2 regions of the Wukongibacter baidiensis genome follow, and region 1 is predicted to be linked to the other one. Evidence: a T-box and tRNA genes for the amino acid it is inferred to sense, from the RefSeq annotation. Region 1 holds a T-box; the other holds one or more tRNA genes.
The links. The T-box of region 1 lies ahead of ileS (isoleucine--tRNA ligase). A T-box ahead of a tRNA ligase gene usually reads a tRNA of that ligase, here a tRNA-Ile.
Positions count from the first base shown of each region.

Region 2: it has a tRNA-Ile gene. The T-box ahead of ileS (isoleucine--tRNA ligase) is inferred to sense a tRNA for this amino acid. The anticodon was not compared.

Region 1 is NZ_CP138202.1:1,674,787-1,680,598, reverse strand. It holds gene R9X47_RS07725 (PAS domain S-box protein) at 1-473, shown strand, start outside; gene R9X47_RS07720 (3'-5' exoribonuclease YhaM family protein) at 728-1,693, shown strand; T-box leader at 1,863-2,097, shown strand; gene ileS (isoleucine--tRNA ligase) at 2,313-5,429, shown strand; gene R9X47_RS07710 (bacteriohemerythrin) at 5,777-5,812, shown strand, end outside.
Region 2 is NZ_CP138202.1:3,724,807-3,730,618, forward strand. It holds rRNA gene R9X47_RS16810 (23S ribosomal RNA) at 1-1,092, shown strand, start outside; rRNA gene rrf (5S ribosomal RNA) at 1,186-1,302, shown strand; rRNA gene R9X47_RS16820 (16S ribosomal RNA) at 1,621-3,153, shown strand; tRNA gene R9X47_RS16825 (tRNA-Ile) at 3,213-3,289, shown strand; rRNA gene R9X47_RS16830 (23S ribosomal RNA) at 3,480-5,812, shown strand, end outside.

The DNA of each region.
Region 1 (5,812 bases):
TTGATACGGATGTTGAGGAAAAAAATGTTGCCTGTGATCCAGACAAAATTGAACGAATAATGCTAAACCTTCTTTCGAATGCTATTAAGTTTACGGAGCCTGATGGAAGCATATTCGTAACTATGACTGATAAGGGTGAGAATATTGTTATATCAGTTAAGGACACGGGGATAGGAATACCGAAAGATGAGCTAAAATATATTTTTGAACACTTCAGACAGGTTGACAAGTCCTTTACAAGAAATCACGAAGGAAGCGGTATAGGGTTATCACTGGTGAAATCCTTGGTTGAACTACATGGTGGAACTATAAATGTAAATAGTGAGTATGGCAAGGGCAGTGAATTTGTTATTGAACTACCAGCAAAGATTTTAGAAGACGATGTAACTATCATAAGAGAGAATAGTGAAAACGAAATGGAGAGTAACTTAATTGAAATAATTAATATTGAGTTTTCTGATATATACGCATAATTTCGAATAAATGTTATAATTAATATGAATTATAATAAACGATTTTAGAGATATGCCCATCTAATTATGGTATACTTATTTCATTGAAAATTTCTATTATAGAGATTCCAGTCAAAACTTTAATTTATACACATCAAAAATCTCCAGAAACATCGGATATTTTGATATGCGTAAATTAAGATTTACTTGGAACTTTCTTTATATGAACACTATAAATAAGAATAGACAGCAAATAAAATGCAGAGGAGATATTTATGTACAAGAAAATTAGTGATTTTAAAGTAGGAGATAACATTGAGGGCTTCTACCTTATAAAGTCTGTAGCTGTGAAGACATCAAGTAATAATAAAACATTTCTTGATCTTAATTTAGCCGACAAGACTGGTGAAATTAATGCTAAGCTATGGGACAGCACAAAGGAAGACGAAAATGAATTTGTTGAAGGAAAACTTATAAAGGCTAGAGGAAATGTTTCAGAATGGCAAAATAGACTTCAGCTTAAAATTATGAGAATAAGGCTTGCTGATGATGAAGACTATATATCCTTAGATGATTATGTACCTACTGCACCGGAAGAATCGGAAACAATGTATGAAAAGATACTAAATTATATTGAGGCTATGAATAACAAGGACGTACATAATATTGTAAGTTATGTTTTTAAAGAAAATAAAGACCGTTTAATGTTTTATCCAGCAGCTAAATCCAATCATCATGCGATACATGGAGGGCTGTTGTATCATACATTAACTATGTTAACGATGGCCGAAAGAGTCTGTGAAATATATACTTTTCTAGACAGAGATTTATTGTTTGGTGGGGTAATACTCCATGATATGGCAAAGCTTGAGGAGATGGACTCCAATGAACTCGGAATAGTTTCATCATATACAAGTGAAGGAGAGCTTTTAGGACATATAATTCAAGGTATAAAGAATATAGAAAAGGTTTCTGATAAGGTTGGTGCAGATAAAGAAATAACGACTTTGCTTCAACATATGGTTCTTTCCCATCATTATGAACCTGAGTTTGGAAGCCCTAAGAGGCCAATGATTCCAGAGGCAGAAATATTACATTATCTAGATGTAATCGATGCGAGGATGTTCGACATGAGAAAGACATTAGAAAATGTTAAGCCAAGAGGTTTTTCTGATAAGGTATGGACGTTAAACAATAGAAAGCTATACAAAGTAGCATATAGACAGCGCAGTGAAGGATAGCTTGAGATGTTAATAAGCTATATATGTATAGAAAAGTGAGGATTTGGCAAAACTATTTAATAAATTTTGAAGAAATCTTAAAAAAAATTTTGACAAATTATGATTTTTTAATGTATTATATATTAGTAGTAAAGTATATAAAATGTAAAAGATTAAAAATTGAATAAGGTTAAGGGCTGTGAACAGGAGAGTAGCTTGGAATGGAGTTTAAGGTATATAATCGAAACCTAAGAGAGATGATCCATGGCTGAAAGATCATTAACTTACATCCTTGTGAAGATCACCTTTGAGCCAGATATCTGAAATGAGTTATAGTAAGATATCTCGTATAAATACGTTAAAAGTAATGAGTGATAGGTTTTACCTATAATTTGGGTGGTACCACGGAAATATCCGTCCCTAAGTCTATTGACTTAGGGATTTTTTATAATATATAGGAAATTATAAACCAATTAAAGTTATGAACAAATATAATTTCCGCTATGTATTTCAAAAAAGTCAACCTTGAGAATTTTTATAAGAGACTTTTTTATACATAAGAATTATAAATCTATTAATAGTACAGATAATCCTGAATTATTCATGAATAGTTCGGGAGAATATAAGGAAGGGTGAAGTGATGAAAAAGTTTGAAGAATTATCAAATTTGTCTACTAGCGAAAATGAAAAAAGAGTATCTGACTTTTGGGATGAAATAGATATTCTTGAGAAATGTGTAGAATCTAGAGAAGGAAGAGAATCCTTTGTATTTTATGAGGGACCTCCGACAGCAAATGGAAGACCAGGTATTCACCATGTTATATCCAGAACCCTAAAGGATTCAGTTTGTAGATACAAAACTATGCAAGGTTATCAGGTGAAGAGAAAAGCAGGATGGGATACCCATGGATTACCTGTCGAAATCGAAGTTGAAAAGCAGTTAAACCTTAAAAACAAGCAGGACATAGAAGAATATGGCCTTGACAAATTTAATGAAAAATGTAGAGAATCTGTTTTTAAGTATGAGGGTCTATGGAGAGAAATGACTAAGCGTATGGCTTATGCCATTGATTTGGAAAATCCTTATATTACCCTTGATAATAATTATATTGAAAGTGTATGGTGGATTTTAGACAAGTTTAATAAAGAAGGATTTATGTATGAAGGACATAAAATTCTTCCTTATTGTAGTAGATGTGGAACAGGCCTTGCTAGCCATGAGGTTGCTCAAGGTTATCAAGAAATCAAGAGCAACACAGTTGTTGCAAAGTTTAGGCTTAAGGATAAGGAAAATGAATACTTCCTTGCTTGGACAACTACTCCGTGGACATTGGCTTCAAACGTTTCTCTCACGGTTAATCCTGAGGTAACATATGTAAAGGTTAAGGCTGAGAATGGAGATGTTTACTATTTAGCAAAGGATTTAGCTAGTAGTGTTGTAGAAGGGGAATATGAAGTATTAGAAGAGTGTAAGGGTAAAGACCTAGAGTATATGGAGTACGAGCAGCTTATGCCATTTGTAAAGGCAGAGAAAAAAGCTTTCTTTGTAACCCTTGCTGATTATGTTACTACTGAGGACGGTACTGGTATAGTTCACTCGGCTCCAGCCTTTGGGGAAGATGACTATAACACTGGTAAGAGATATGACTTACCTGTACTTCAACCTGTAAGTGAAGAAGGAAAGTACACTACTACTCCTTGGGAAGGCATGTTTGTTATGGATGCCGATGTGGAGATTATTAAGTGGCTTTATAACGAAGGTAAACTTTATAAAAAGCAAAAGGTTGCACATAATTATCCACATTGCTGGAGATGTAAGACTCCTCTTTTATACTATGCTAAACCAAGCTGGTATATTGAAATGACTAAACTTAAAGATAAACTTATTGAAAACAACAATGGTATTGAGTGGTATCCAGGCTATGTTGGTCAAAAACGTTTTGGAAACTGGCTTGAAAACCTAAATGATTGGGCTATATCAAGAAGTAGATATTGGGGAACTCCACTAAATATCTGGAGATGTGATGAGTGTAATCATACTGCCAGCATAGGATCGAGAAAAGAATTAGCTGAAAAAGCGATAGAAGATATAGATGAAAGCATAGAACTACACAGACCGTATGTGGATGATATCCATATTAAATGTGAGAAGTGTTCGAGCACTATGACAAGAGTTAAGGAAGTTATTGACTGTTGGTTTGATAGTGGGTCAATGCCTTTTGCACAACATCATTATCCATTTGAAAATAGCGACAAGTTCTTTGATGAGTTATACCCTGCAGACTTTATATGTGAAGGTATAGATCAGACAAGAGGATGGTTCTATTCACTATTAGCAATTTCTACATTTGTTACAGGAAAGTCATCTTATAAGCGAGTTTTAGTAAACGACCTTATTTTGGATAAAGATGGTAGAAAAATGTCGAAGTCAAGAGGGAATACTGTAGACCCATTTGCACTATTTGATAAGTATGGTGCAGATGCCCTTAGATGGTATCTACTTTATGTTTCACCTGCTTGGACTCCAACTAAGTTTGACGAAGAAGGACTAAAGGAAGTTCAAAGTAAATTCTTTAGTACAATTAAAAATGTTTATAATTTCTTCGTACTATATGCAAATACCGATGGAATAGATCCAAAGGAGTTCTTTGTTGAATACAAAGATAGACCGCAAATAGATAGATGGGTTTTATCAAAATATAATAGCCTTTTAAAATCTGTTTCAGAAGACTTACAAGTATTTGACTTAACAAAGGCCGTTAGAAAGATACAAGAATTTGTTAATGAAGACCTATCAAACTGGTATATAAGACGTTCACGTAGACGTTTCTGGGCTACTGAGCTGACAGAAGATAAGAAGGCAGTTTACAATACTACTTATGAAATACTAGTAGGCATAAGCCAAATGGTTGCTCCATTTGCTCCATATTTATCAGAGGAGATATATAGAAATTTAACTGGTGATTTATCAGTTCATATTAGTGATTATCCAGTTTCAAATGAGAAGCTTGTAGACATTAAGCTTGAAGAAAAGATGGACCTTGTTAGAAATCTTGTTAAACTTGGTAGAGCTTCTAGAGAAGCGGTTAGAATCAAAGTTCGTCAACCTATTCAAAAAGTCCTTGTTGATGGTAAATTTGAGGAAATTGTATCTGACCTAGTTCCACTAGTAAAGGAAGAACTAAATGTAAAAGAAGTAGTATTTGCTAAGGACTTAAAAGAATTTATGGACTTTAGTTTGAAACCTAACTTTAGAGTTGCTGGACCGAAGCTTGGTAAGAATATAAAAGCCTTCGGTGGGGCCTTAGCTGCACTCGATGCTTCAGTGGCAGCGCCTAAGCTAGAAAATGGAGAATCAATAGTAATTGACTTAAATGGCGAAGATTTAGAGGTTACAAGTGAGCTTGTAATGATAAATATTTCAGCTAAAGAAGGCTTTACTGTAGAAATGGAAAATAATCTATTTGTTATCTTAGATACAACCTTAAGTCAAGAGTTAATCGACGAAGGTTTCGCTAGAGAGTTTATTTCTAAAATTCAGCAGCTAAGAAAGAATAATGGTTATGAAATGATGGATAATATTAAGATCTTCTTCGATGGAGATGATGAAATAGCAAATGCAGTAGAGATCCATAAAGACTATATTATGGAAGAAACTTTAGCTAAGAGCATTGAAAGAGTTTCAGATGAAAGCTTTGAGAAGCAAGACTTAAATGGACATGAAACCGGTGTGAAGCTAGAAAAAGTTAATAATTAATTAATGGTAAAAGGGAACATATAAAATTGTTCCCTTGAGACTGCCCGGAAACCCGAATTTCTTCGTTGTTGCCTCCAACAAGAACCCTTACGTATGTCTGTATACGCTGCGGTCTCTTACTTTCGGCACGCCTCGAACTTCAGACTTCTCAACAGTCTGCCATCTTGTAGACTTTGTCTACAATCTGAAGGGAACATATAAAAGTGTTCCCTTTTATTTTTTTGTAACATAGTATAATCAATGGATGCGATTTTCCAATCTCCATCAAAATTCTACTTTCATTTGGTAATATTTTGTTGTATTATAGTGTATGGATATCTTGTGAATTAAAAAAAGGGGGAAGAAGAGTGTTTAAATGGAGAGAGAATTATTCTTGTAATATT
Region 2 (5,812 bases), 2.1 Mb from region 1:
AAAGATGATGTATAGGGGCTGACGCCTGCCCGGTGCTGGAAGGTTAAGGGAAGTGGTTAGCGTATGCGAAGCTGTGAACCGAAGCCCCAGTAAACGGCGGCCGTAACTATAACGGTCCTAAGGTAGCGAAATTCCTTGTCGGGTAAGTTCCGACCCGCACGAAAGGCGTAACGATTTGGGCACTGTCTCAACAGTAGGCTCGGTGAAATTGTAGTACCGGTAAAGATGCCGGTTACCCGCAGCAGGACGGAAAGACCCCGTGGAGCTTTACTGTAGCTTGGCACTGGATTTTGGTATTGCATGTACAGGATAGGTGGGAGACTTAGAAGCATGGACGCCAGTTTGTGCGGAGTCGTTGTTGGGATACCACTCTTGTAATACTGAAGTTCTAACCAGAGACCGTGATCCGGTCTTGGGACACTGTCAGGTGGGCAGTTTGACTGGGGCGGTCGCCTCCCAAAAAGTAACGGAGGCGCCCAAAGGTTCCCTCAGCGCGGTTGGAAATCGCGCGAAGAGTGCAAAGGCAGAAGGGAGCTTGATTGCGAGACATACAGGTCGAGCAAGGACGAAAGTCGGGCTTAGTGATCCGGTGGTTCCGAGTGGAAGGGCCATCGCTCAACGGATAAAAGCTACCCCGGGGATAACAGGCTTATCTCCCCCAAGAGTCCACATCGACGGGGAGGTTTGGCACCTCGATGTCGGCTCGTCTCATCCTGGGGCTGTAGTAGGTCCCAAGGGTTGGGCTGTTCGCCCATTAAAGAGGCACGCGAGCTGGGTTCAGAACGTCGTGAGACAGTTCGGTCCCTATCCGCTGTGGGCGCAGGAAATTTGAGAGGAGCTGTCCTTAGTACGAGAGGACCGGGATGGACGTACCTCTGGTGCATCAGTTGTTCCGCCAGGAGCACCGCTGAGTAGCTATGTACGGAAGGGATAAGCGCTGAAGGCATCTAAGCGCGAAGCCCACCTTAAGATAAGATTTCCCATCCATTTATGGATTAAGACCCCAGAAAGACTATCTGGTTGATAGGCCTAAGGTGTAAGGGCAGTAATGTCTTTAGCTGATAGGTACTAATAGGTCGAGGACTTGACCATACTTTCCATTGTTCAGTTTTGAGAGAATAAAGTAATTTATTATCTCTAACTTAAAATTAAATTAATGACATTTATTCGCTTAAAAGCGAAAAATCCGGTGGCAATAGCGAAGAGGATACACCTGTTCCCATATCGAACACAGAAGTTAAGCTCTTCAGCGCTGATGGTACTTGGCGGGCAGCTGCCTGGGAGAGTAAGTCGTTGCCGGTTTGTGAAAGAGCCAGAAGACAAATTACTTCTGACTCTTTTATTTATCTAATAAAGGTTAAAGTTGCATATATGATTTAAAAAATATGCAATAAATACCAATTGACAAAGTAATAAAAGCATGGTAACATATTGTTTGTCGCTGAAAAACAGCGGCGAAAAAAATGTCGAAAAAAGTGTTGACAAGATGAAAAAGATTTGATATAATAATTCTTGTCGCTAAAACGACAGAAAAAAACTTTGGACATTGAAAACTAAACAGTGTAAGGAATTAAACCTTAGTTTGATATAATTCAAGCTAAAGATAATAAACGCCAGATTTTTTTTAAGAGTTTGATCCTGGCTCAGGATGAACGCTGGCGGCGTGCTTAACACATGCAAGTCGAGCGAGAAGGTTATGACTGATTCTTCGGATGAAGGATTAACTGGAAAGCGGCGGACGGGTGAGTAACGCGTGGGTAACCTGCCTTGTACAGAGGGATAGCCACTGGAAACGGTGATTAATACCTCATAAAACTATAGCGTCGCATGGCGCATTAGTCAAAACTCAGGTGGTACAAGATGGACCCGCGTCTGATTAGCTAGTTGGTGGGGTAAAGGCCTACCAAGGCGACGATCAGTAGCCGACCTGAGAGGGTGATCGGCCACACTGGAACTGAGACACGGTCCAGACTCCTACGGGAGGCAGCAGTGGGGAATATTGCACAATGGGCGAAAGCCTGATGCAGCAACGCCGCGTGAGTGAAGAAGGCTTTCGGGTCGTAAAACTCTGTCCTAAGGGAAGAATAATGACGGTACCTTAGGAGGAAGCCCCGGCTAACTACGTGCCAGCAGCCGCGGTAATACGTAGGGGGCAAGCGTTATCCGGAATCACTGGGCGTAAAGGGTGCGTAGGCGGCCAAATAAGCCAGAGGTGAAAGGCTACGGCTCAACCGTAGTAAGCCTTTGGAACTGTATGGCTTGAGTGCAGGAGAGGAGAGTGGAATTCCTAGTGTAGCGGTGAAATGCGTAGATATTAGGAGGAACACCAGTGGCGAAGGCGACTCTCTGGACTGCAACTGACGCTGAGGCACGAAAGCGTGGGGAGCGAACAGGATTAGATACCCTGGTAGTCCACGCCGTAAACGATGAGTGCTAGGTGTCGGGGGTTCACACCCTCGGTGCCGGAGTTAACGCATTAAGCACTCCGCCTGGGGAGTACGGTCGCAAGACTGAAACTCAAAGGAATTGACGGGGACCCGCACAAGTAGCGGAGCATGTGGTTTAATTCGAAGCAACGCGAAGAACCTTACCAGGACTTGACATCCCTGTGACCGGTACTTAATCGTACCTTTCCCTTCGGGGACAGAGGAGACAGGTGGTGCATGGTTGTCGTCAGCTCGTGTCGTGAGATGTTGGGTTAAGTCCCGCAACGAGCGCAACCCTTGTCTTTAGTTGCCAGCAGGTTAAGCTGGGCACTCTAGAGAGACTGCCGGTGACAAACCGGAGGAAGGTGGGGATGACGTCAAATCATCATGCCCCTTATGTTCTGGGCTACACACGTGCTACAATGGCTGGTACAACGGGAAGCGAATGAGTAATCTGGAGCGAATCCCAAAAAGCCAGTCCCAGTTCGGATTGTGGGCTGCAACTCGCCCACATGAAGTTGGAGTTACTAGTAATCGCGGATCAGAATGTCGCGGTGAATGCGTTCCCGGGTCTTGTACACACCGCCCGTCACACCATGGGAGTTGGGGGCACCCGAAGTCAGCTATCTAACTTTTTAAGAGGAAGCTGCCGAAGGTGAAATCAATGACTGGGGTGAAGTCGTAACAAGGTAGCCGTATCGGAAGGTGCGGCTGGATCACCTCCTTTCTAAGGAGAAAACCTTACACTGTTTAGTTTTGAATGTCTAAGGATGTTCAATAAAATATGGGCTTATAGCTCAGCTGGTTAGAGCGCACGCCTGATAAGCGTGAGGTCGGTGGTTCAAGTCCACTTAAGCCCACCAAGTCAACAAAATTTTATAGCGAACCTTTAGGTTTGAGGGAAATTTTGTGTTTTTTATCGAAAGGTAAAAAGACTACCATCATAATTTTGTTCTTTGAAAACTGAACAATGGAGAGAAACAGAATTGCTATAAAAGCAATTTCACTGAGTTAATTTAACTTTTGTAAAAAGGTTTTATTGACTAATATAATGGTCAAGTTATTAAGGGCATAGGGTGAATGCCTTGGCACCAGGAGCCGACGAAGGACGTGGTAAGCTGCGATAAGTCTCGGGTAGCTGCAAGCAAGCTTTGATCCGGGAATTTCCGAATGGGGAAACCCATCTAAGTAAACCTTAGATACCTTCTGCTGAATACATAGGCAGTTGGAGGCAACCAGGGGAACTGAAACATCTAAGTACCCTGAGGAAGAGAAAGAAAAATCGATTCCCTCAGTAGCGGCGAGCGAAAGGGGAAGAGCCCAAACCTAGAGCTACGGCTTTAGGGGTTGTGGATAGAGCCATAAAGAGGAAGGTATTCTAACCGAAGAGGTCTGGAAAGGCCCACCGCAGAAGGTGAAAGTCCTGTAGGTGAAAGAAGAAGATCCTTGGCACTACTCCAGAGTACCACGAGGCACGTGAAACCTTGTGGGAAGCTGGGAGGACCACCTCCCAAGGCTAAATACTACCTGGTGACCGATAGAGGATAGTACCGTGAGGGAAAGGTGAAAAGAACCCCGGGAGGGGAGTGAAATAGAACCTGAAACCCTATGTCTACAAGCAGTGGAAGTTCTTTATATGAACGACCATGTACTTTTTGTAGAACGGGCCAACGAGTTACGGTATGCAGCAAGGTTAAGGACCTTTGGTCTGGAGCCGCAGCGAAAGCGAGTCTTAACTGGGCGAATTTAGTTGCATGCCGTAGACCCGAAACCGGGTGACCTATCCATGGGCAGGATGAAGCGAAAGTAAAATTTCGTGGAGGTCCGAACCGTTTAGCGTTGAAAAGCTATCGGATGACCTGTGGATAGCGGAGAAATTCCAATCGAACTCGGAGATAGCTGGTTCTCCCCGAAATAGCTTTAGGGCTAGCCTCAGATTTAGAGAAACGGAGGTAGAGCACTGAATGGCCTAGGGGGCTTCACCGCCTACCGAAGCCTATCAAACTCCGAATGCCGTATTCTTTTATCTGGGAGTCAGACTGCGGGTGATAAGATTCGTAGTCGAGAGGGAAACAGCCCAGACCATCAGCTAAGGTCCCTAAATACAGATTAAGTGGGAAAGGATGTGGAGCTGCTTAGACAACTAGGATGTTGGCTTAGAAGCAGCCACTCATTTAAAGAGTGCGTAATAGCTCACTAGTCGAGTGGCTCTGCGCCGAAAATTACCGGGGCTCAAATCTGTTACCGAAGCTATGGCTTGCCGTATGGCAGGGGTAGGGGAGCATTGTATATCGGCTGAAGCTGTACCGTAAGGAGCAGTGGACTTTATACAAGAGAGAATGTTGGCATAAGTAGCGAGAGGTAGGTGAGAATCCTACCCGCCGAAAACCTAAGGTTTCCTGAGGAAGGCTCGTCCGCTCAGGGTAAGTCGGGACCTAAGCCGAGGACGAAAGTCGTAGGCGATGGACAACAGGTGAAGATTCCTGTACCACCACTTTATCGTTTGAGGAATGGAGGGACGCAGGAGGATAGGCAAAGCCCACGGTTGGTTGAGTGGGTTCAAGCCCGTAGGGAGCAGAGATAGGCAAATCCGTCTTTGCAATCCTGAAAGGTGATGAGGAGCGAAAAATAAGTAGCGAACTTGCTGATTCCACACTGACAAGAAAAGCTTCTACCGAGATAAAAGGTGCCCGTACCGTAAACCGACACAGGTAGGTGAGGAGAGAATCCTAAGGCGAGCGAGATAACTACTGTTAAGGAACTCGGCAAAATGACCCCGTAACTTAGGGAGAAGGGGTGCCACGTTAGGGTGAATAGCCCGAGGTGGCCGCAGAGAATAGGCCCAAGCGACTGTTTAGCAAAAACACAGGTCTCTGCTAAATCGAAAGATGATGTATAGGGGCTGACGCCTGCCCGGTGCTGGAAGGTTAAGGGAAGTGGTTAGCGTATGCGAAGCTGTGAACCGAAGCCCCAGTAAACGGCGGCCGTAACTATAACGGTCCTAAGGTAGCGAAATTCCTTGTCGGGTAAGTTCCGACCCGCACGAAAGGCGTAACGATTTGGGCACTGTCTCAACAGTAGGCTCGGTGAAATTGTAGTACCGGTAAAGATGCCGGTTACCCGCAGCAGGACGGAAAGACCCCGTGGAGCTTTACTGTAGCTTGGCACTGGATTTTGGTATTGCATGTACAGGATAGGTGGGAGACTTAGAAGCATGGACGCCAGTTTGTGCGGAGTCGTTGTTGGGATACCACTCTTGTAATACTGAAGTTCTAACCAGAGACCGTGATCCGGTCTTGGGACACTGTCAGGTGGGCAGTTTGACTGGGGCGGTCGCCTCCCAAAAAGTAACGGAGGCGCCCAAAGGTTCCCTCAGCGCGGTTGGA